3 regions of the Paenibacillus sp. LT-B23 genome follow, and region 1 is predicted to be linked to each of the others. Evidence: riboswitches for the same ligand, from Rfam matches in the RefSeq annotation. Region 1 holds a riboswitch; each other region holds the start of a gene.
What was found. Region 1 has a riboswitch for cobalamin ahead of ACWXW9_RS02960 (hypothetical protein). Riboswitches for the same ligand answer to the same signal wherever they lie in the genome.
Positions count from the first base shown of each region.

Region 1 (8,280 bases):
GCCGGTCGGTTTGTTGGGGTATGTCTGTTCCTTTATGCTGTTCTCCAACATTGTCCAAATCTATGACTTTAGCCGGGAATGGACCGTGGTTATGATTATTTTCTTTGTGCTTATGCCCTTTGTGCTATGGCTGGTGATCAGGCCCAAAAGTAAAGAACAAAATGACGGTGATGAGCCATCTGGCGGTGAGCAGGATAAGAGGAAACAGGGGAGCCAGCAGGGAAGTCGAGAAAGACAAGCCGATTTATAAGCTTACTACATCTATCGGAAAAGTAATTCTTATTTGTCTTTTAGCCCCTTAATTGTATACTTGGTAGAAAGGAGTACGATTTCTACAAGGGGGGGAAACAGAATGGCCCAACGCATGGCAGGCAAGAGAGTTGCCCTTGCTGGTCCCCGTAAAGCAGACGAAATGGCGCTGCTGGTTACAAAAATGGGAGGCGAGCCGGTGCAGCGTCCGGCCCAGGGCACGGTTTTTCTGGACGATATCGAGCTGCGTAACGCTATTGTATCGTGGGTGAAGCAGCCGCCGGACTGGAACATTTTTACGACAGGCATGGGGCTGGATGCGCTGTTCGATATGGCAGAGGATATGGGTGTGGCCGAACAGATTATGGAGCTGTTACATTCCTCGAACATTGCAGCGCGGGGCTACAAAACGGTCAATGGACTCAAAAAGCGCGGCTTCACGCCCGCTGTACGGGACGAGGACGGAAGCTTGACCGGGTTGATGCAGGCTTTTGCTCCGTACGATCTGAAGGGGAAGGAAGTGCTGCTGCAGCTACATGGTGATCCGGCCCCCCGGCTGGTGAAGTGGCTGGACGAGCAAGGCGCAGTTACCCGGCAGGTGCTTCCCTATAAGCATATTCCGCCGGAGGAGGCAAATTTGCAAGCATTGCTACAGGATATCCTGAACCGCAATGTGGATGCAGTTACGTTCACTAGCGGTCCGCAGATCCGCTTTTTGGCTCAATATGCGAGGGAACAGAACCAGATGGAAGACGTGCTGGAAGCTTTTCGCCATGATGTGATCGCTGTGTCGGTAGGCAAGGTGACGGCGCAGTCCATTTTGGAGGAAGGGATCGAACGGATCGTGTTTCCAGTGGAGGAACGTATGGGCGCGATGATGGTGGAGCTGGGAAGATATTTTGAGCATAGCGCTTCGGCGCACGGCTGCGGTCTCGAAGTTGTGAACTGAAAACTAACCCATATCCTTGCGATAAAGGGTAAAATGAAGATAAGGGCCTACAGGGTCTTTATCTTTTTTTGTTGGAAATGCATCGACAGAAGTTTTTGTTATAGCGAAAATATTTATTTAATATAATGAAAAAGCCTCGATGCGGGATACCAGAACAGGAGCTGAGACGTTATGAATTCCATTTGTGTATTTGCCGGGTCCAGACCCGGACATTCATCGGTATATCTTCAGGAGGCAGGCAAGCTTGGAGAGGCTATGGTGAGACACCGTGTCCGTTTAATCTATGGAGGCTCCAGCAAGGGGCTGATGGGTGAGGTCGCAGATGCGATGCTGGCCGGGGGCGGTCAGGTCACCGGGATTATGCCGACCCTGTTATTCGATGCAGAGATTATTCACCGGGGAGTTACCGAATTTATTGAGGTGGCGAGCATGCATGAACGCAAAGCGGTGATGAGCGAAAAGGCTGACGCATTCATTGCCCTTCCGGGCGGATTGGGAACATTTGAGGAGCTATTCGAGGCACTGTGCTGGGCGCAAATCGGCATTCATCGCAAGCCCATCGGGCTGCTGAATGTGAACGGATATTTTGACCCGTTGGCGGAAATGGTGCGTCATAGTGTGCAGGAGGGCTTTACCGGAGTTGACCATCCAACGCTGCTGAGTATCTCTGCGGACCCGGACGAATTGTTGCATATGTTAAAAAATAAGGCAGAGAACTTGAAATAAAGCGTTTTTCATGCTTGCGCAACTGATTGAGCCAAGGTTATGATAAGACCCATAATCAAATAGCGGACAGACAAGGTGCCTTTGTGATAGCGAAGGGTAACAGGGAATCGGGTGCAAGTCCCGAGCGGTCCCGCCACTGTAAGGAAGAGGATTTTTTCAGACGTCACTCGTGAGAAAACGGGGAAGACGAAAAAATCTGTTGATGCCGAGCCAGGAGACCTACCTTGATCTGTATGCACCGTTAACCTTCGCGGAGAGGATGGGTGTACGAAATCAGGAAATCAGGCGCACGCTGCTTTTTCCATGTTGGTTGCAGGTTTGCGTGGATCTGAACGTGCAGAAGCGTTTCAAGCGTGAACAGGCAGATGGAAAGCAACGGCACGATGGCGGAAGACAAGAAGTGTCTTCTTATGCTGTGTCCGTCTGATGATACGATGCGTACATAGGAAACCCATCCGGGCAGGATGGGTTTTTTTGAGTTACAGGATGTCCATATATAAGTGAAATAGATAGAAGTGTGGAAAACATAGCCTAGATTTAAGAAGGAGGATAACGATGAGCCCATTAGGAAAATTGCTCGTGATTGGATTCGGACCGGGGGATATGGAACATATCACAAAACGAGCGCTGGACGCGCTGGCCGAGAGTGAGGTCATAATCGGCTACAACACCTATGTGGATCTGATCCGTCCGTTGTTGAACGGACAGGAGATTGTGCGCACAGGCATGACAGAGGAAGTGAGCCGTGCGCAGGAGGCGGTTCGACAGGCGGAGATGGGCAAGAAGGTAGCCGTCATTTCCAGTGGAGACGCAGGCGTATATGGCATGGCCGGGCTAGTGTACGAAGTGCTGATACAAAAGGGCTGGCGTCGTGAGGACGGGGTTGAGGTAGAAGTCGTGCCGGGAATATCGGCGATTCAGTCCTGTGCTTCGCTGTTGGGTGCGCCCGTCATGCATGATGCATGCACGATCAGTCTGAGTGACCATTTGACCCCTTGGGAAACGATTGTGAAACGTGTAGAAGCGGCAGCTTCGGCGGATTTTGTCATTGCACTGTACAATCCGCGCAGTGGTCGGCGTACACGCCAGATAGTTGAGACGCAGTCCATTTTGCTGCGCTACCGTGATCCGCAGACTCCGGTAGGGCTGGTCAAGAGTGCTTACCGTGACCGTCAGCAAGTCGTAGTGACGACGCTGGAGGACATGCTGAACCATGATATCGGTATGCTGACGACCGTCATCATCGGCAATTCTTCGACGATGGTGTATGACGGTCTGATCGTGACGCCGCGCGGGTATCAGCGCAAGTATACGTTGGGTGCGACCGAGCAGGCGCTCAAGCCGCATCAGCGGCTCCGCACGGAAGCGGAGCCGTGGTCGTTGGGCGCACAAGAGGATCGCGCGCTGAATGCGTCGCAGGCAGGCGCAGCACCCACAGTGCCAGCCTCTGCGGGTGCTGGCGGGACCGCGCCCGCGCCTTCCGCGAGCGGCGCTGCTGCGGTGGCAACGCAGGCACGCCCGCAAGCGGTGGCTGTCGTGCAGGCCGCGCCTGCGGCGCAAGCCGGGGCGGCCCCGGCATCGCTGGCAGCGGAGGCGCTGAGCCGCCTCGCTGCGGGCGGCAAGCTGCCGGGCGAAGCCAGCGCGCGCTGGAACGGGCAAGCGCCCGCCGTGAGCGCCGCCGGAACGGCAGCCGTGGCCGGAGCGGCGGCTACGGCCGGGACAGCGACAGGCAGCTTTGGCAAGCCTGCGCTGTTTGAGGTGGGCGTTTCCCCCGGCGTGGGAAACAAGAAGTTCACCGCTCGCCAGATGGCGCTGCTCGCGGAGGTAGCGGGTGATGAAGGCGAGCTGGAGTACACGCCGGATCACCAGATCGTGCTACGCGTGCCGTGCGCGGACCCGGAGGAGCTGGTAGGGCGGCTGCGGGATGAACGATTCATCGTGATGCCGATTGGCGATGTGTTTAAGGTGAAGGCGTGCGACTTCTGCAATATGGAGAAGGATGACGCTGTGCCTGTGGCAGAGCATCTACAGGTTGTACTGGGCGGATTACAGGCACCCAAGGAAACGAGCATTGCTTTGAACGGCTGCGGTATGGCCTGCTATGGAGCGGTGCTGGAGGATATCGGAATTGTCTATCGCAAGGGCGGATACGATCTTTTCCTCGGCGGCAAAAAATTTGGCCGCAACGCTCATGCTGCTCAACCTGTGGCAGAGGGCATTCCGGGGGATCAGATTACGGATATCGTTGAGAACGTCATCGCTGAATATAAGGAAAAAGGACATCCAAACGAGCGTTTCCATAAATTTTTCAAGCGTGTAGGCGTGGTAGCGGGTTTTCGGCATGAAGATGCGCCTGCAATAGTGGAAGTGAATGCCGTCTGTGGCGATTAATGGGCTAGAAAGCCTGTTTTTATGGATGTAAGCATATAGATAAAATAGGGCGTCTTGCAGGTCATCCCTATTTTGATGAGGAGGAAAATACAGTAGTGAATGCAATATTGTTGGTTGGACATGGAAGTCGGGACCCGGAGGGTAACCGGGAGCTGCTGGAATTTGCACAGGCGGTGGCAGATCGCGTGCCGGATATGTGTGTGGAAACCTGTTTTTTGGAGCTGACACGGCCCAGCATTGCTGAGGGTGTGCAGGCATGTGTGGAACAAGGGGCGACGCGGGTCGTGCTTGTTCCGATTATTCTGTTCGCGGCGGGACATGCCAAAATTGATATTCCGATGGCGATTGATCGTGCGAAGGCTAAATATCCTCAGGTGGAATTTGTATATGGACGTCCGATTGGCGTTCACGAAAAAATTGTCAGTATTCTGCAAAGCCGCTTGAAAGAGGCCCGTCCGGTTGCGGTTCCAGCCGGTATGGATAGCGCTGTGGAGGCTTCTGCCGAGGTGACGGATGAAGAAACGGCTGTGCTGGTGCTGGGACGCGGAAGCAGCGATCCGGATGCGAACAGCGACTTTTTCAAAATTACCCGTATGCTGTGGGAAAAACTCCCGTATACGTGGGTGGAGAGCAGCTTTATCGGTGTGACACAACCCTCATTTCCAGATGGCTTGGAGCGTTGTCTACGTCTAGGTGCCAAAAAAATCATCGTGCTTCCATACTTTCTATTCACGGGTGTGCTGATTAAGCGTATCGGAGAAATGACGGAGGAATTTGCGGAGTCTCATCCTGAATTACACGTGGAAATGGGCGGATATTTTGGGTTCCATCCACAATTGGTCGAGCTAGTGCTGGAGCGTGCCAACGAAGGCTTGGTTGGCAAGGTGATGGCCAATTGCGATAACTGCCAGTTCCGTCTGGAGGCGCAGGAGCACCACCATCATCACCACGACCATGATCACGATCACGGACATGACCACGATCATCACGATCACCATCATGATCATCACCATCATGACCACCATGCACATGGACACGATCATCATCATGAGGAACACTCACATGATCACAACCACGAGCACGTGCATGAGCATGTACATGCGCACAGCCATGATGACCATGATCATGAACACCACCACGATCATTCACATACACCGTCTGTGGTGAACGGGAGCGGCATTTCTGGCAGCGGGCAGGTGAAGGGCTCATGATATTCATGCTATGCGGAACGAGCGATGCTCGGGAACTGGCGCTGCAAATCCGTGACAACGGCTTCAAAGTATTGGCCTCCGTCGTAACAGAAAGCGCGGCAGCGAGCCTGTCCGAAGTGGGGCTGGACGTACGTACAGGCCGAATGACAGCCGATGAAATGGCAGCAGTGGTTCGGGAACAGGGAGTACAGGCTATCGTTGATGCCAGTCATCCTTTTGCAGAAGAAGCACATGCGAATGCCATGACAGCCGCCCGCGAGTCTGGGGTTCCTTATGTTCGCTATGAGCGGGCAGGGCTGGTGTATGACAATCATTCGTTACTTCACATCGTACCTTCCTATGAGGAAGCCGCATTGGAAGCGAAGCAGCTCAAAGGCTCTGTAATGCTTACGACAGGCAGCAAGACGCTCGGCACGTTCACCAAGCATTTGCTCGGAGATCCGGAGATTCGTTTGGTTGCCCGCATGCTCCCGCGTCTGGACAATATGGAGAAATGCGGCGAGCTGGGCATGGAGCAAAAAAATATTATCGCCATGCAGGGACCTTTTTCCCGCGAGATGAACGAAGCATTGTACAAGCATTTCGGCACGATGGTAATGGTCACCAAGGAAAGCGGACGCACGGGAGCCGTAGATGAGAAGGTTCAATCTGCGCTGGAGCTGGGGATTCATGTCATTTTGATTTCCAGACCGGAAGTGGAATTTGGCACCGTATTTGATCATTTTGACGGAGTGATCGACGCACTGCGCACAACCAAAGTGGACCCTTCGATCTGAACTATGACCCTGTGAATCTGATCGAGCCAGGTAATTAACAACCCAGTCAATCCGATAAATCCAGAACTTTTTCTGACGTGTATTTAAAATATAGTCATCTTAAAATGCGTATATAAACTAATTTTCCATAAAGGAGTAGTCGAAACGATGGATTTTAAAACAGATTTCAAACCGTTAACGGTGCAGCCGCAGGAGATTGAGGGCAAAAGCTTCGAGATGATCACGGAAGAACTGGGAGAGCATCCTTTTACAGAAGCGCAATATCCAGTCGTACAACGTGTGATTCACGCGTCTGCTGATTTTGAGCTGGGCCGCAGCATGGTGTTTCATCCGAAAGCGATTGAAGCCGGGGTTGCAGCCATTCGCGCAGGGCAGCAGGTCGTTGCTGACGTGCAAATGATTCAGGCTGGTCTGAGCAAGGATCGTATCCGTCAGTTTGGCGGAGATGTGCATGTGTACATTTCGGACCCGGACGTGATGGAGGAAGCAAAAAGACTGAATACGACACGCGCCATTATTTCGATGCGCAAAGCGATTCAGGCAGGTGAAGGCGGTATCTATGCGATTGGTAATGCGCCGACAGCGTTGCTGGAGCTGATTCGTCTGGTGAAAGAAGGAGCGGCCAAGCCAGGCCTGATTATCGGAATGCCTGTCGGCTTCGTATCGGCGGCAGAATCGAAGGACGAGCTGCGCAAGCTGGATATTCCGTTCATTACGAATATTGGGCGCAAGGGTGGCAGTACCATCGTCGTGGCGGCATTGAATGCGATCTCCTTAATGGCTGTCCGCTAGATGCGGTTGCCCGTTTGCTGTATCATGAAATGAATTGGAGCATGAACAGCATGAGAGGTTAAGGAGGAATGGGTATGGAAAAGGAAGCGGCGTCCGCCGACAGACCCAAACGGATGAAAAGTGGTGAAGCCCCCGCGCCGGACAAGCCGATGCGGTCAGGCTTTACAACCGGAGCCTGTGCGGCTGCGGTTGCCAAGGGAGCGGTGCAACTGCTCATCACGGGCATTCCGCCGAAGGAAGCGGTGATATCGCTGCCAGCGGGATTCGATCATGCGTTTGTGCTGATCGAGCCTGTGTTGGACGCGGACGAGGCTTCCTGCACAACGATCAAGGACGGCGGCGATGACCCGGATGCGACACATCAGGCGAGAATTATCGCGTCTGTTAGCTGGCGAGAGGAACCGGGCATTGAGCTCGACGGCGGTATCGGCGTGGGGCGGGTGACGAAGCCTGGCCTGCCTGTACCTGTCGGGGAAGCAGCGATCAATCCGGTGCCGCGCCGGATGATTACGGAGGCCGTCACTGACGTGCTTGAAGAGCATGGATCGGCCAAAGGTGTCCGTGTCGTCATCAGCGTACCGGACGGCGAAGAAATCGCCAAGAAGACGCTGAATGGGCGACTTGGTATTCTTGGCGGTATTTCCATACTGGGTACGCGAGGTGTGGTAGTTCCATTTTCCACGTCGGCTTATAAAGCCAGTGTCGTGCAGGCCATATCGGTTGCGCAAGCGATGGATTGCAAGGAAATTGTCCTGACCACAGGCGGCAGCAGTGAAAAATATGCAATGCAAATGTATGATCAGCTCACGGAAGAAGCCTTTATCCAGATGGGCGATTTTGTCGGCTTTGCGATCAAGCATGGAAAACGGCTGGGAATGAAGAAAATCATTCTCGTCGGCATGCCCGGCAAGCTGTCGAAGGTTGCTCAAGGTGTCATGATGGTTCATTCCAAGAGCGCCCCGGTGGATTTTGGCTTTTTGGCCGAGGTCGCGCGTGAAGCGGGTGTGGACGAATCGCTTGCAGCGGCGGTGGCTGAGGCGAATACAGCTACACAGGTGGCGGATATGATGACCGAAGCGAATGCGTTGAGCTTTTTTGAAAAGCTGTGCACCTATGGTTGTCAGCATTGTCTGGAGCATGCAGGTGGTGGAATCGTTGTAGAAATGGTACTGGTAACGATGAAAGG
Region 1 is NZ_JBSQBM010000002.1:55,483-63,762, reverse strand. Features, by position in the region: gene ACWXW9_RS02975 (GerAB/ArcD/ProY family transporter) at 1-250, shown strand, start outside; gene ACWXW9_RS02970 (uroporphyrinogen-III synthase) at 353-1,198, shown strand; gene ACWXW9_RS02965 (LOG family protein) at 1,370-1,924, shown strand; cobalamin riboswitch at 1,982-2,165, shown strand; gene ACWXW9_RS02960 (hypothetical protein) at 2,127-2,351, shown strand; gene cobJ (precorrin-3B C(17)-methyltransferase) at 2,480-4,315, shown strand; gene ACWXW9_RS02950 (sirohydrochlorin chelatase) at 4,411-5,526, shown strand; gene cobK (precorrin-6A reductase) at 5,523-6,302, shown strand; gene ACWXW9_RS02940 (precorrin-8X methylmutase) at 6,450-7,094, shown strand; gene ACWXW9_RS02935 (cobalt-precorrin-5B (C(1))-methyltransferase) at 7,169-8,280, shown strand, end outside.

Region 2 (8,280 bases), 290 kb from region 1:
AAAGTCCGGCAACCATAAGCACCACTCGCCCGATGTCCCAGACTGCATACACAAGCAGCTGTGGCAGCACCTGCGGCAATACATAACGTCTCAGCACGCGTACATGTGAATTACCGGATAAACGGGCATATCGGACATAGTCCTCCTGACAGGCTTTTTGAACAAGGGTGCGAATATACCGAACATATCCCGCCCACCGTACCGCAATAATCGCTAAGGTCATGTTTACAAAGCCCGGACCCAAGATACCCACAATCGCCACCGTCAAAATGATATCGGGAAAAGCCAGCACGCCGTCAATGACCCGCATGACTAGCTGATCCACACGCCCGCGCACATAGCCAATGAGCAAGCCTATCGGCAAACTGATGCAGAGTGTGGCTGCTGTAATCGCACAGGCAATCAGTACGCTTGTCCGAATGCCGTAAATCAGCCGTGACAGTACATCCCGACCCAGATGATCCGTACCAAATGGATATTTCCGACTAGGTGGTGCCAAACGGTTCAGAAGGTCCACATCAAGAGGATCATGAGGAGCAACCCATGGAGCCAGTACCCCGAGCAGCACAATCAGGCCCAGCAGCACTCCTCCTGTCAGTATGCTCCCTTTGAAGGACAGCCGCATGTTTTTCATTTTCAACTTCCTCCCCTAACGCAAACGCAACCTTGGATCTACAGCCGCCTGGACCACATCTACCAAACACTGAACACCTACGATTAAAAATGCAGCAAAAATAACATACCCCTGTATCACTGGATAATCCCGCTGCGTAATCGCATCTATAAAATACTTGCCCAAACCCGGCCATGAAAAAATCGTCTCTACGATGACATTGCCCGCCAGCATAAATGACAGATTCGTGCCTAACAGCGTGATGATCGGCAAAATCGCATGCCTGAATATCTCAAAAAACAGAATATGCTTGCGGGAAAAGCCTCGGGCCTTCGCCGCCTTCACAAAATTCCGGTCACCCAGCTCCAGCATTTGGGCACGCAGCACACGGGCTTGCACAGCCCCCAAACCTGCCCCAAGGGTCAGCGCTGGCAGTACCAAATGAGTCCAATCCTCACGACCCATGGACGGGAGCCAGCCCAAACGAACGGAAAACAGGTAAATCAGCAGAAAGCCAAGCCAAAAAGAGGGAATGGACGATCCGAGCAGTGCAAACAGCCTTCCCAGACGATCGAGCCAACCGCTGGATTTTACCGAGGCGGCCAGTCCCATTCCAAGAGTCAGCAACGTCATGACGGCAAAGCCCGCCGAGGCCAGCTCCACGGTAGCGGGCAGTCTGTTCCACAGCTCGGTTAGCACCGACTCCTTGGATACATAGGAGGTGCCCCAATGCCCTGTGAACACATCCCGCAGCCAGTTCACATACTGAATATGGAGCGGCTCGCTCAAGCCCAGCTCCTTACGCAGCGCCGTCAACGCCTCCTCAGAGGCAGGCACATTATGCGCGGTGAGCAGAATGGTAGCAGGGTCGCCGGGAGCCAGCCTCATCAGCACAAACGTCAGCGTGGATACAACAAACACAATGATGACCAGTTGCGCCACGCGTTCCAGAATAAAACGAATCATAGGGTATGTAGCCCGTTATTCCGCAATATCGGATTGCACCGTAATGTAGTAATACTCAATCGGATGCGGCGTGAAGCCCTTTACCCCTTTTTTCGCCCCAAATACATTGTCCGGATGAACAATGAACGACTGCGGCAAATCCGTATTAATGATATCCAGCGCTTGCAGTGTCACAGCATTACGTTGCGCTGTATCCTTCGCCAGCTTCAAGCTGCCAAGAAGGTTCTCCAGCGGTTTGGAACTATAACGGCTTACATTGGCTTCGCTTTTAGAGGAATAAAACATGTCCATAAAATATTGCGGCTCCCCCGTATGGGCAGTCAGCACGCTGTACATGGCAAAATCCCAATCGTTTTTGGTCAGTGCCTCGTCGATATTTTCCACCTTGCGGATCTTCACCTGGATGCCCTCTTTTAACAGCTGGCTCTGAATCACCTCAGCCATCACCGAAAGCTCTGGACGCTGAGGAAAGGTCAGCAATGTAACTTCGAACGGCTTGCCTTGCTTGGTCCATGTGCCTTGGGCATCCTTCTTCCAGCCATCCTTCGTCAATAGCTGCTCGGGCGTTCCGTCCAGCGCTTTACGTTCCACCTTGCCGAAGGGGAGAATGCTTGGAAATGGGCTGCTTGCCTCCGTACCATAGCCTCTCATGATCGCACTCACAATGGATGCACGTGGTATCAGGCTGTCCACTACTTTGCGGTTCGCGGCATCCTTGAACACAGGCGACTCCATGTTATACACGATCATATGCGTGCGCAAAGAGGGAGCCGACAGCACTTGCAGCTTATCGTTCTTTTTCAATACCTCTGCGTTATCCACCGGAATATCGGTCGCTACATCTACTTCGCCGGATTGCAGCGCCAGCAGGCGTGAATTGCCGTCCGTAATGAACTTCATCGTTGCTGCTGCCAGCCGTGCCTTCTCGCCCCAATATTCGTCATAACGCTCTACGACCAAGGACTGATCCTTGTTGAACGCTTTAATTTTAAAAGCACCTGTCATCGCAGGGTAGCTCTGCTCATCTTTCATGGACGCTACATCCAACACAATCGTCGACGGATCAGCCAGATTGGACACCAGCGCTGAATTGGGCTGGTTTGTCGTGATTTTCAACGCCAGCGGCCCAGTTACGTCAATTGACTTTACGTCTAGTAAATCCTTCGCCAGATGGCTTTTCTCAATGGAGCGCAGCAGGGAAGCTTTTACACTTTCCGCGTCCATACTCTTTCCATCATGAAAAGTGACCTTATCCTGCAAGCTGAATGTCCAGACTGTGGGACTGTCCTGCTTCCATTCCTTTGCCAGCCAAGCCACTGGCTCCAGCTTTTCATTCAAACGGACAAGTGTCTCACCTGCGCCGGACCGCATGACATCCCAGCTATTGTCTCCGTGCGGGTCAACGCCTGACGGCTTCCACGTATACGCCATCACCAGCTTTTTGTCCGTTGTGGACTGTTGTGCGGATGTGTTTTCGCCCTTGTCGGAGCTGTCCGCCGTCTTATTAGTTGTGGAGCATCCCGCAAGAGCCATAACTGCCAGTAGCAGCATCACCCCTGTACATATGGACCATGAACGCTTTTTACAATTGCTTATCATCTTATTTATCCCCCTCTATCTTGTCATTCACAAATACCTAACGCAAAAAAAAGCATCCCGGACCGCCTGATCAGCAGTCAGAAATGCTTTCATTATAAAATGCCAAAGCTCACCTCAAAGCACCTCTAATCATAGAAGGGATCGGATCGGTTTCAGACATTCCGTAAGCAGCACGCCCAACCACCTCCCCAGCATCCCGTGGGTCTGACAGTGATGTTAAAACAGGCAGGTCTCCTGACTTCAGGCGTATCTTTCAGGCCTTCCCGGTTCTTCACAGTTCCAGTGGCTATTCCGAAAGCTACAGCAATTCCCTGCTGATGCCTGTATACAGTGGCGGGTCCGTGTCGGAATCTACCGAACTTCCCTTTTAAGTGAGGACGCACAACAGCCATCTACATGATCTCAACGAAACCCTGTAGATAGAAAGTCCGGCTCACACCTGTTTTCTTCCTTTATTCTTTTTCATTACGATTTAGGACTATCTTATTTTGTTGTTACAGGCTTGTCAACAAATGTCGCATAATATTTTAAATTTTAATGATACAGCAGGGATCAAGGTTGTGGCTTTGCTTTGCGTACACACCATTCACGTGCTAAAATTAGGTATAGAGATACCCATCGTGTCTGTATACTTAAAGAGCTTTCGCCACTACCAACGGCAAAGACTCTTAGGAATTGAAAGGCTGTGGATCACCACCACGGCGCGTTGCATAACTAAACGTTAATGCAAACGAAACCCACCGTTAGGCGTCTAACCTAATTACGCGGTGGGTTTTTGCTTGTTCTGAAATTTTTTATACACCCCTTCCTACAGCTCTAACAATTCCCTTCTAGTAGATTATCAAGCCCCTGATATTCATTTGAGGAAAACCTTCAGCTTCTTGGCCCTTGCTAAACTATCAATTCCACCGTCATAAGGCTGTCAATAAATGTCGTACATATCCGACTAATGGACTCTTGCAGACACAAAATATAGATAAATATATTCATATATACCATTAAAAGGTTGACATATTTTGTAAGCTCACTTATGCTATCTATGGATTTACAAATATTTCAAGGAGGCGATTTGTTATGAAGGTAAAGTTTCTTCCTCAAGCAATTCTGGCTACAACGTTATTCATCTCGTGGGGAATCGTTAGTCCAGCAATCTCCCATGCTGAGAAAGGAGAAAAAATCCCTGACCAAATGTTAGCGGGTACAATCATCCAATATGATGAGAACAATAACATGGTTGTAGTAGAAAAAGGAACTCCTGTTCCTGAACCACAAAAATCTCTAGCTGCTATTGCCCCACTCACTGCTGAACAACAAATTGAGCTAGAAAAAGAAGAAGCAATGATTAAGGAAATCAAAGAAGAAGCCAAATCACTGCCGGTATATCATATTGATAACCCTGACCCTCAGCCTGGTTTAAAAGTAATTTATGATGGTGAAGGTTATATCAAAGATATTATCTTGCCTGATCAAAAGGAAAATGCGATTACTACTAATAATGTTTCACTTCAGGCATTACCACGCGGAACACGCAAAGCACCAGGATCTTATACATACGGGGCACATAATAATGAAATCGTCATTACCGGAACATCGAGCGGCAAGTCCAAGGCACAGGAAGAGGGACAAACTTTACGGACTCTACTGGCGAAAACTCCAATTCACTAAAAAGAGGCGACTGTGCAACAAAAGGAGCTATTGATAATCCCGAGTTTGGAACAAAGATCTCTGTAAGAAATATTGACAATAATAATGTTCATGACTTCACTAAGGCCGACAATGGGAGTCTGCCAGATGCTGTTATTGATATTTGGAAAACTGGCGTGCAAGATTTAGGCTTGACATGGAGTTCGTCTCTCTCATTTTCTGGGAGATATTTTTATGCATTCTAATATCTTTATATTGAAGAAAGGATAGGGCCTACGCCCTGTCCTTTTCCCTATTTAAATTACCAATATTCAATTAGTAAATCCCTCATTTCAGAAAGGATGTATCCCTTTGAAAACAAGCGACTTTCGCTTACTTATATTTTTCTTACTTGTTCCAGCTCTATTGTCTGCCTGCTCTCCAACTTCTGCTCCATCAGTAGAATCCGTCCCATCCAAACAAGTTCAATCAGGTGAAAAAACAGCTCCGGTCGGACAAGGCCAATATCTATCTATGACCTATACTGAATATGTGAATGGGAAAAATACAGATAAAGGTATGGTTATGCGGGTTATGACGTATGATTTGAGCAGCAAAAAAATGACCAAGCTGGCCGATGTTCCTTATACCTCTCAATATCCACTTTCTGTAGTGTCATTACCTGATCACAAGATTTACTACTCTGCTGATGTTGACGATAAGGGAGATCAGTTATTTTCGTACGATTTGAATTCAAAAAAAACCGAGCAACTTTCCGGAAATTTGTTTGCCATTAATCGTATAGTGCCAACGACTCCAGAAGGTCCACTTGTTCTAGCTGCTGTAAAAAAAGGAGAGCGTACACTTAAAACTATTTTCTACAATAAATCAACTCATAAAATGCAATTTATGAACGATGAAAACCAAGATAAACACACCTGGTCCATAGCCTACAATCCTGCGAAAAAAGCAATTTACAATACACAGTTTTCAGAGAAGGAGCAAGATAAACAGTCAGATATTGCATCAAAAAAAAATACGTTTACAACGCCAACAGACTACAAGGTTACAGAAATCAATAACATCACTAAACAAGAGCGACCTGTCATCACACTAAAGAACGAGCAAATCTTGTCAATGTCCAGCAGTAATGATCAGTTGCTCCTAGTCACTGCCCGTTTCATTAATCACGGCAACCCCGAGTATAGCCTTGTCGATATCGCAACTGGAAAGCGCACCAAATTAGAGCTACCCATTTCGTCCCGCAGCTTTATCTATATGTCCCCGGACGGCAAGGGTATCTACTATCTAGGAAGCGCCTCCCAGAAAAATCAGGAGGAAGGGCGCGGCGTGTACTATTATGACTTCGCATCGAAAATCCAAACCCCGATCTTCATACAGGAAGAGGGTTTTATCAATAACTTCATGCTGCTGAACAAATAATTCATTCTGAATAACTCTATGCCAAAAAGCCGGAAAAAGAGGCTTACGACCTCTCTCCGGCTGTCTTTATTTAATCCTAATTATCAAACCTTCTGCGGAACCTCCGACACTGTCACACCTTTGACCGATTCGGCTTGTTTTTTCGTTAAAACGATGTTCAAGACAATCGCCGTGATCGAGCCGGATACGATGCCGTTTTGCAGCAGCATTTTGGCAAAGCTCGGCAGTTGGTCGAACATTTGGGGCAGCACGGCAGAGCCGAGGCCCACCGCAATACTGCATGCCGCGATCAGCAGATTGCTTTCCTTCCGCAAGTCCACTTCTGACAAAATAGACATGCCCGACGCAGCAACCGAACCGAACATAACGATCATCGCCCCGCCCAGCACAGCATTAGGAATCACTGTCGTTAAGGCAGCCAGTTTGGGCAACAGACCAAGAACAACCATAATGCCACCCGCAGCAAAAATAACGTTCCGTGACTTGACGCGTGTCAGCGAAATCAGACCCACATTTTGCGAGAATGCCGTGTAAGGAAACGCATTAAAAATACCCCCGAGCATAATCGCAAGTCCTTCTGAGCGCAGACCATTGACGATTTGCTTCTGCTCTACCTTTTGATCAATCGCCTTGCCTACTGCCAAATAAACGCCCGTAGACTCGACCATGCTGACAATATTAACAATAATCATCGTACATACTGCCATAATGCTAAACTCAGGCTTACCAAAATAAAACGGCTGCGCAACACTTACCCAAGACGCTTGCGCCACTGGAGCAAAATGTACCATCCCCATCGCATAAGCGACCACGGTACCCGCAAACAGACCGATGAGCACGGAAATCGAGCGCAAAAAACCCTTTGCTAACCGATTCACAAGTAAAATAACCAGTAAAGTAACTAACGCCAGCAGCAAATTACGCGGCTGTCCAAAATCCGCGCTGCCCTGACCCCCTGCTACGTTATTCATCGCCACCGGAATGAGGGACAGGCCGATAATCGTAACCACCGAACCCGTAACCACCGTCGGGAAAAAGCGTAGCAGCTTGCCATACAACGGTGCCGCGAGCACCACGAATATACCGGATAAAATAATGGCTCCGTACGCGGTCGCCAAATTCGAGGTCGACGCAATCGCAATAATCGGCCCCACCGCCGTAAACGTACAGCCCAGAATGACAGGCAATCTACTGCCGAAAAACCGCGTGCCCATAATCTGTAATAACGTAGCAATCCCGCAAGTGAACAAATCGGCAGCCACCAGATAGGCCATCTGGGCTGGTGTCAGATGCAATGCTCCCCCTACAATGAGAGGTACGGCAATCGCTCCGGCGTACATCGCCATCACATGCTGGAAGCCCAGTGCGAATAACTTTTGTTTGCTTAGCATCCCACATTCTCCTTAACAGAAGAAATCACCGCACCCGCTTCTTCTATAAAATGAACCTCGCCCGGTGCCATGGAAGCGATACGTGCAAGAGAGCGTACGGCAATGCCTCTTTGTTCCAGCAGTCCACGGCCTTCCTGAAAGCTCTTTTCGATCACGCAGCCGACCCCGGCCAGTTCCGCTCCCGCTTCCTTCACAATATCTGTAAGTCCGACCAATGCTGCACCGGTCGCCAGAAAGTCATCCACGATCAGCACATGGTCGCTGGCATCGAGATATTTTTGGGAAATACTGACCTGATAGGTTTCCTGCCGTGTAAACGAGTGAACCTCAGCGAAGTATACCTGCTCGTTCAGCGTGATTGCCTTCTTTTTCTTCGCGTAGATGAACGGAACACCCAATGCAATGGCTGTAGCCATGGCAAACTGAATGCCGCTTGCTTCAATCGTAAGCACCTTCGTAATGGGAGCACTGCCAAAAAGACGTGCGAACTCCTTGCCAATCTCCAGCGCCAATGCTGTATCCACCTGATGATTCAAAAATGAATCTACCTTTAATACCGTGTCGGATAAAATCTGTCCCTCTTGACGAATACGCTCCTCCAAAACTTTCATTATGCGGGTATCGCTCCTTCTTTACTTTAAAATA
Region 2 is NZ_JBSQBM010000002.1:347,768-356,047, forward strand. Features, by position in the region: gene nikC (nickel transporter permease) at 1-634, opposite strand, end outside; gene nikB (nickel ABC transporter permease) at 650-1,579, opposite strand; gene ACWXW9_RS04225 (ABC transporter substrate-binding protein) at 1,595-3,178, opposite strand; cobalamin riboswitch at 3,386-3,586, opposite strand; gene ACWXW9_RS04230 (hypothetical protein) at 4,253-4,843, shown strand; gene ACWXW9_RS04235 (hypothetical protein) at 5,174-6,244, shown strand; gene ACWXW9_RS04240 (nucleobase:cation symporter-2 family protein) at 6,328-7,635, opposite strand; gene ACWXW9_RS04245 (xanthine phosphoribosyltransferase) at 7,629-8,246, opposite strand.
Region 2: another riboswitch for cobalamin. It lies ahead of ACWXW9_RS04225 (ABC transporter substrate-binding protein); the one in region 1 lies ahead of ACWXW9_RS02960 (hypothetical protein).

Region 3 (8,280 bases), on a different contig from region 1:
CGGTTCGAAATTTGACAATTGCCTCTTCCCCTTTTACCAATTCATTTAAAAATCTGCTTACAGTCCGTACAAAATCACAATAAACAGCAATAAAACGGTCTCCAGCAATTCGTTCAAGGCACCGTAAATATCCCCTGTCAGTCCACCCAAACGACCGTTAATACGGCTTGCTGTGAAGCTTCCAACACCATTAGCCAGCAGCGGCAGCAGCAAAAAGCCTGTCCAAATGGCTAATTCGCCCGGATGGGAAAAGATTGACTGCCCATATGCTGTAAAAGATGTATTGCCCATGTCCATGCCGCCTGTTCCTGTGAACCATCCGGCAATGATAAATTGCCCTGCTGCTGCACCCAACGTGATGATTACAGCCCAGAACACAGCCAATCCGGCACGTCTGCCACTCATATCAGCAAAACGCGCCGCCAGTCCATCATCATTACGAGCTTTCGGCCAGCGCTTCATCGCGCTTACCATAAACCAGCGGCTCCAAACCATCGGAAGCAGCAATAAACCGGACAGATCCCGTTCAGAAAGCACCGTATACAGCAAAGAAGCCTTGAGCATAAGCAATAGCACACAAGCAATGACGCCCATCGCCCCTACACGGCTATCCTTCATAATCTCCAGCATCCGTTCACGGGAACGATAGCTGAACAAAGCATCAGCGGCATCCATCCAGCCGTCCAGATGCAGCCCGCCCGTGAGCCACACCCAAACGGCAAGGGTAAGAACTGCACATGGTAACGGCGGCAATACCAGAGAAGCAAGCACTGCAAAGCACCATACGATGAGGCCGATGACCATCCCTACCAACGGATAATAGCTTGCACTACGTTTCAGCAGCTCTGGCGAAAAATCCAGTTCTGCCTTAACTGGAAGACGGGACAAAAATTGAAAAGCAGCCGCAATCGCCTGACGTTCGCCGCTCATAGCTTGTATTCCAACTGTTTTAGTTCTACGGGAATGCCAGCCGTCACCAGAAATACCTCATCACAAAGGCGGGCGATCCGCTGATTCATCATCCCGCTTAAATCCCGATACAGCCGTCCAAGCGGATACTCGGGTACAATGCCGTCACCGACCTCATTGGTCACGATGACGAGCAGCCCTGGATACTGCTCCACGGCTGTCGCCAGATCATCCATGGCGGCACGGGCCGCAGCTGCGCCGTCCTCATCTGCGGCCAACAGCACGTTCGACAGCCAGAGGGTCAGGCAATCGATCAGCACCATGGGGGCAGGCGATGGCTGCGGTGCCTGGCTGACGTGCAGGTCGGTAGGATTGCTGCCTTGCGCAGCCAGCCGTGGCTCTACGCCGCTGCCCAGACGTAACAGCAGCTCCGGTAGCGCCTGCTCTTCCTCCAGCGTCTGCCAGTCATACCCGGCAGACTCGCGCTGGAGCCGATGAAGGGCGATACGGTCCTTCATCTCTACGTCATAGGCTTGCGCCGTTGCAATGTAGCAGGCGCGCGGGGCGCGCGACATGCACAATCGCTCGGCAAAGCCGCTTTTACCGCTGCGTGCGCCGCCGGTCACGAGCGCCTTCATCGCTGCGCGGCTCCCTGACCGTCCGATACGCCTGCATCGGCAAAGGTCGCCATTTCGCGCATAATGCGGCACGCCGCATCAATCAGGTGCAGGCTAAGCGCACCGCCTGTGCCCTCTCCAAGCCGCATGTCCAGATGAAGCATCGGCTCCAGCTTGAGCTCGCGAAGCACCGCCGCATGCCCGCGCTCGTCCGAGGCGTGCGAAGCGAGCATGTACGCTGCGCTTGCAGGCGCAAGTGTACGCGCAGCAAGCGCAGCTGCGCCGGAGATAAAGCCGTCCAGCACGACCGGACAGCGATGAGCGGCTGCGCCGAGGATGACGCCTGCCAATGCGGCAATCTCCAAACCGCCGACCTTGGTCAGTACGTCAAGGGCGTCGTTCCCGTCTGGCTGGTTCACGTCCAATGCGCGGCAGACGACCGCTATTTTACGGGTCAGCCCAGCCGAATCCACACCTGTGCCCCGACCGACGATTATTTCTGGCTCCAGCCCGGTAAGAGCACATACGACCGCAGCGCTGGCCGTCGTATTTCCAATGCCCAGCTCTCCGGTTACGAATAATCGTGTGCCGCCTTTGACTGCTTCCGCCACGGCTTCAGCTCCAGCCAAAATCGCTTGCTCGGCTTCCGTACGCAGCATCGCCGGCCCCTTCGCCATGTTTGCGGTACCCATACGCACCTTACGGTTCACCAGATCCGCATGAGCGACATCTGCGTTCACACCCACGTCTACCACTTTGACATCTGCTCCTGCATGACGTGCCAGCACGTTAATTGCCGCGCCACCGGACAGCATGTTATACAGCATTTGCTGTGTAACCTCAGCCGGGAAGGCGCTGACCCCCTCTTCACACACACCATGATCCGCTGCCATGACCATAACCGTTTTGCGGTTAAACTCAGGCTTGTCCACCCCCGTAATGCCTGCCAACTGTATAGCCAGACTTTCCAGCTTTCCAAGACTCCCCGGTGGCTTCGTTAATTGGTCCAAATGCTCCGAGGCCGCCAAGGCTGCCGCCCCGTCCTGCTGTGCAATGCTGGCGATCAACTGCTGTAATTTTTCGTTCATGCCCTTCACTCCCTGCTCCCTATATGTGTTTAGCGATCTCATCATAAATTCTGTTTCTTCAATGACTTTACTCAAATTACTCCAGTCGTTCGCCCCGACCAGTTGCATCCCGTGCACTTCTCCGCAGTAAAAGCTGCGGCACACCACTATCCGGATGAGGTAACATTACAGGCTCAACACCATACACAAAGCGAATTCGTTCCTCCGTTAACAGCTCTGATGAAGCTCCTAACCCCTCAACCATTCCGTCCTTGAGCACAAGCAAGTCATCACAAAACTGGGCAGTCAAATTGAGATCATGCAGGACAGAGATAATCGTCACGCCCGTTTCCCGCCGCCATTCCGCCAGCAGCTCCATAAATTCAAGCTGATAGCGCAGATCCAGATAGGTTGTAGGCTCATCCAGCAGCAAAATCTGTGGCTCCTGCACCATCACCTTCGCCAAAGCCACGCGCTGCCGCTGTCCCCCGCTCAAACGGTCTAACGACCTGTCCGCCAAGTCGGTAAGATCCAGCCTCTCCAGCACACGATCCGTAATGATTCCCGGGTCCATCCCTTTTTCCTTATCCACCTTTTCTCTACCAAACCAGTCCTGATGGGGAAAGCGTCCCATTTCCACAACTTCCCTTACCGTGTAACCCACCGGGGGGAGCCCCTCCTGCTGGAGCACAGCTACAAGACGGGAAAGCTCTTTTCTGCCATAGCTACTGACCTTTTTACCATATACAAGAACGTTTCCCGAAGTCGCGTGATCCACACCGGAAAGCAGATGCAGCAACGTCGACTTTCCACTCCCGTTCGGGCCGATAATGCCCCACCAATCTCCTTCGTCTACGCTCCAGCTTATATTTTTTAACGCATGGAATTCCCCAAAATCACGAGTCAGACTGGCAATCTCCAACGCCCGGACTCGCGATGCCTGTGGTCCATTTGCTTCCTTCACAGCAATCCCCCCCTGCGCAGCTTCTTGTTCCGGTACAGGAGATATGCGAAGAACGGTGCACCGACAAAGGCGGTCATAACACCAAGTGGAATTTCGGTCGGAGCCAGTAGCGTACGTGCCGCAGTATCGGCCCAAGCCATAAAAATAGCCCCGCCCAGCGCGGATAACGGAACAATCATCCGATAGTCGGGACCCGTCACCAAACGGATGATATGCGGTACAACAAGTCCCACAAAGCCAATCACTCCGCATACCGAGACAGCCGCGGCTGTCAGCAGCGTGGATATGATCAGAACAGATAACTTCGTTGCATCTACATTAACCCCCATATGAGCCGCCTGACGTTCACCCAAGGCCAGAATGTTCAGCACTCGTGCCCGGTTCCACAGAAACACCAGCCCAATGACCACATAAGGCAAAAGGATGCCTGTATACGACCAGCCGCGCAGACTGAGGCTTCCCATTGTCCAGTACAATATTTCATTGACCGTCTCCCTGGACATGGCTGTCAGAAAGGAAACGACGGCTCCCAAAAAAGATTGCATCACCACGCCCGATAAAATAAGGCTTTGCGTCGGAATTTTGCCGCCTTCCCTCGCCAGTGTCAGCACCATCCACAACGTCAGCATTCCGGTCGTAAACGCCACCAGCGGCAGTGTCCATACGCCTACAAACGAAAATTGAAGCCCCCAATAAATCAGCACTGCTGCCCCTACCGAAGCACCCGAGGATACCCCCAGCGTGTAAGGATCAGCCAGCGGATTGCGCAGCACACCCTGAAATCCGGCTCCCGCCAGCGCAAGCGCTGCGCCTACCAGCATACCCAGTAACACACGCGGCAGTCTGACCTTCAAAATAATCTGCTCTGTGGATGTATTCCAATCCGGTGTAATCGTCTCACCTAACCACGGCAGATGGTTGACCAGAATACCCGCGATTTGGCTGACGGGAAGCTTGGCCGAGCCGATGCCAAGACAAAGCAGCAGCGTCAGCAGCAATAAAGCAAGACCTGCCCCTCCAAAGCCAATCAGTCTACGATTCATTTGAAAATTTCAGGATACACGCCCTTGGCCACTTCCTTGAGACCTTCCGTTACGCGCGGACCCGGACGACTGATCAGATTATCATCCACGGCAAACACCCGGTTGAGACGAACAGCCGATATTTGATCCCATCCACTGCGGGCTTTGATGATATCGCCGAGCGTTTGGCCTGTTTTGTCGTCCTTGACATTTTTGCTGTATAAAATGACGTCCGGATTGGCCGCAATAATATTTTCCTCACTGATCTGGTACCAGCCCTTTTGGGTTGCAGCGACATTTTCCCCGCCCGCCAAAGAAATCAGCTCGTCCATAAACTCGCCCTTGCCGACTGTCCAACCGGGTGAAAATTCGACGTATACTCTCAGCTTCTGCCCTTTACCGATATTTTTAACACCGTTTTTTACTTCCGCTACATCTGCTCTCATCTTGTCGGTTACCGCTCTCGCTTCTTTCTGATGGTCGGTGATTTTCCCATATAGTTCAATATTAGCCATGACATCTTCAAGCGTTTTCGGCTCGGTTTTAAAAATCATGATTCCCAGGTCACGCAGCTTGGTCGTCGCCTGCTCACTGAGCGATATTCCTGCAAAAACGACTTCGGGATTCGCGGCGATGATCGCCTCTTCATTCGGCTTCATAATACCGCCCACTTTGGGCTTCTTCGTAGCCGCTTCCGGGTAATCGGAATAGTCGGATACGCCGACAATTTCCTTATCCAGTCCAATGGCGAACAGCGCCTCGGTTTCAGCCGGGGAGACGGAAACGATTTTGTCCGGCGCTTTTTTGAACGTAAAGTCCTGCCCGGTCGCATCCTTAATGGTCAACGGGTAGACCGTTTTGCCCGGAGGCTCCTGGGCGGCTGCTGTCTGTCCCGGTTGCTGTGAGACTAGATCCCCTTTATTTTCAGCGTTCTTTCCGTTAGCTCCACATGCACTCAGCACAACCGCCAAGACCAGAGTCAATAAGCCTGTTGTCCAGACCTTTATTTTATTCCCTGCCATGATTTACACCCCTCCATATAAATTCTTTAAGAGCGTCACTTGAACATCATCCGATATCTGCTAAATCCAGCCTTTTTTTCCTTTCAAAAAACCCCTGCATCCTCAGATAAGGATACAGGGGTCACGTTAGCGCAGCTCATATGCAGGCGGCAGTTTCTTCCGCATGGACAGTCACTGCGAACACGTCATCCTTTCCTCGAAGGACTATGGTGACAGGCGGACGGGCAGGTATCCTGACTTACAGAAACATGCGACAGCCTGTTGCTCCTTCATGTGCTTTGGGCACATATAGCTGGGCTGGCTGGCATTTTTCCATTTACAGTGGCGGGACCGCGCCGGATTCACACCGGCTTCCCTTTTAACAGCGCACCGGAAAGAACCCGAGGGTTTCATCCCGCTGCGCCGACCTCGTCTGCTGGATATTTGATGTAGTGTTGGTCAAGCCGTTCTTTTACTTGATGATTATAGGTTAAAAAAGACTGGCTTACAACCCAAATTGCCTGTTCACCTGCCCCTATCTGACCTAAAAAGAAAGCACCTCTCCTATCCACTGGTGTCGCTCTCCCAGCCTCAACCGAATCGTAATTGCCGCTCCCGGCTTCGGATTCAGACTCCAAAAGTCATGATCCGGTACCAGCATACAAGCCAACTGACGAATCACTCCACCATGCGTGACGACCAGAACAGAAGGTGGAACACCAGACATGCCTGTTTTCTGAACATCCATCATTTTACGCCACTCATACAAAGAGTCTAGGAATTCATCGAGGCGGTTCACAAAGTCTGTCCAAGGCTCTCCCCCCGGCGGCGTAATTCGCTGCGGCTCATCAATCCACGCTCGATACAACGCCACATCCTTGAGCATGTCATACGTTTTTCCATCCCATTCCCCAAAATGAAGCTCTCTCAGACGTGGTTCCATGATGGCAGACCTAACGGAACTATTAGAAAGGAAACGTTCAGACTCCCATTTGGATGTCAGTTCCAACCGTGATTCCGGTTTCAATTCAAAGTGGGCTCCCTCTCCAAGCTCTGGTCCCAGTTCCGATTCCGGCAAAATGATCTGCAAGGTCTGACGACAACGTATCAAGTCACTGCAATAGATTCGGGCAAAGGAATGCCTCTGTAATTTTTCCCGCAAAGGCTCTAATTCTTGCTCTGCTCCCGGTAGCAATCCCAAATCGGAGTGCCCCAGGTATCGACGTTCCCTGTTCCATAAGGTAGTGCCGTGACGCACCAGCACAAGTTCCAAGTCCCACTGCTGATGTTCTGTAAAATAATGCTTCAAGGTCATATCGCTTCCTGCTCTATTGGCAGCGTTCGGTGTGTCACGCTTCACTGTATCCACCCCAGTGCATAGCATCCGGCGGACACGAACAGACACAATCCCGCAAACATGCTGGACACGGCAAACATCAGCCGGATCGTATGCCGGATATCATCCGGCTCCATCGGTCGCACCAGCTCTCCCATATATGCGCGAAAGGAGCGCACGCCATGATATACATTATAACCTCCGAGGCGAATCCCCAGTGCACCTGCAACTGCTGATTCCGGAAAGCCGCTGTTTGGACTGGGATGCAGCCGCGCATCTCGCCTTACCGTACGCCAGCTACGTCCAGCATCATGCCGATAAACCCACGCCGCTACTACCAGCATCCCCGCTGTCAGGCGTGCCGGAATGAAATTAGCGACATCATCCAGACGTGCCGAGGCCCAGCCCAATTGCAGATACTTTTCATTTTTGTAGCCAACCATGGAATCGAGGGTATTCACGGCACGATAAGCCAACGCTAATGGTGCTCCCCCGATCAGGGCATAAAAAAGCGGGGAAATAATCGCGTCCACGATGTTTTCAGCCACCGTTTCGACGGTACCGCGCGCAATCTCAGGCTCATCGAGCTGCTGCGTATCCCGCCCGACGATCATTCCCAGTTCCCGGCGTGCCGCAGGCAGATCACCCGCCTTTAATTCGCGATACACTGCCATTCCGGCGTCCTTTAGTCCTTTGGAAGCAATTGTGGTTGCGATCAGCACAATTTCCGCTCCGACAGACAGCCACGGATGAATCCAGGCAAGCAAGCGCAGTAACGTCCAGCCAAACGCGAAGGAGCCGCCCACCACAATTAGTGGCAGCAGCAAGCCAGCGCGTTTCAAACCACGGTCACTGTGAACCCGGTGGCGAATCGCCTTTTCCAAGGCAGAAATGGCATGTCCCATGCCGATGACCGGATGTGGCAACCACCTCGGATCGCCGATCAGCCTGTCCAGAAGATATGCAGCCATCATGATCAAGCTAACTGTCACGCCGCCGTTCCTCCTCCAGCACTTCACCCAATACAGACAATAGCATGCCGTTGGCTTCCGTGTCCTTGACTGCAATTCGAAAATGGCTCGCCGTTAGCCCCGGGTACATGGCACAGCTACGTATAAGAATCCCGCGCTGTCCAAGCGCCTGTTGAATGGCCGATGCGCTCCACGTCCCCGGTGCCCGTGCCAGCACGTAATTCGCTTCACCGGGGATGACACCGCAACCCCATTCCGCCAAAGCGGTCAGCAGACGGCTACGCTCCGTAGCAATCAGCTCCTGCGTGCGGCGCTCGTACGCCTCACCGCTCCGCAAACACGCCTCTCCGGCCAGCAACGCCATTCCGTTCACGCTCCAGGTCACCTGCTTGG
Region 3 is NZ_JBSQBM010000008.1:81,357-89,636, forward strand. Features, by position in the region: gene ACWXW9_RS11760 (cobyric acid synthase) at 1-18, opposite strand, end outside; gene cobS (adenosylcobinamide-GDP ribazoletransferase) at 58-930, opposite strand; gene ACWXW9_RS11770 (bifunctional adenosylcobinamide kinase/adenosylcobinamide-phosphate guanylyltransferase) at 927-1,547, opposite strand; gene cobT (nicotinate-nucleotide--dimethylbenzimidazole phosphoribosyltransferase) at 1,544-2,614, opposite strand; gene ACWXW9_RS11780 (ABC transporter ATP-binding protein) at 2,691-3,557, opposite strand; gene ACWXW9_RS11785 (FecCD family ABC transporter permease) at 3,554-4,600, opposite strand; gene ACWXW9_RS11790 (ABC transporter substrate-binding protein) at 4,597-5,601, opposite strand; cobalamin riboswitch at 5,808-6,000, opposite strand; gene ACWXW9_RS11795 (histidine phosphatase family protein) at 6,125-6,895, opposite strand; gene cbiB (adenosylcobinamide-phosphate synthase CbiB) at 6,937-7,908, opposite strand; gene cobD (threonine-phosphate decarboxylase CobD) at 7,898-8,280, opposite strand, start outside.
Region 3: another riboswitch for cobalamin. It lies ahead of ACWXW9_RS11790 (ABC transporter substrate-binding protein); the one in region 1 lies ahead of ACWXW9_RS02960 (hypothetical protein).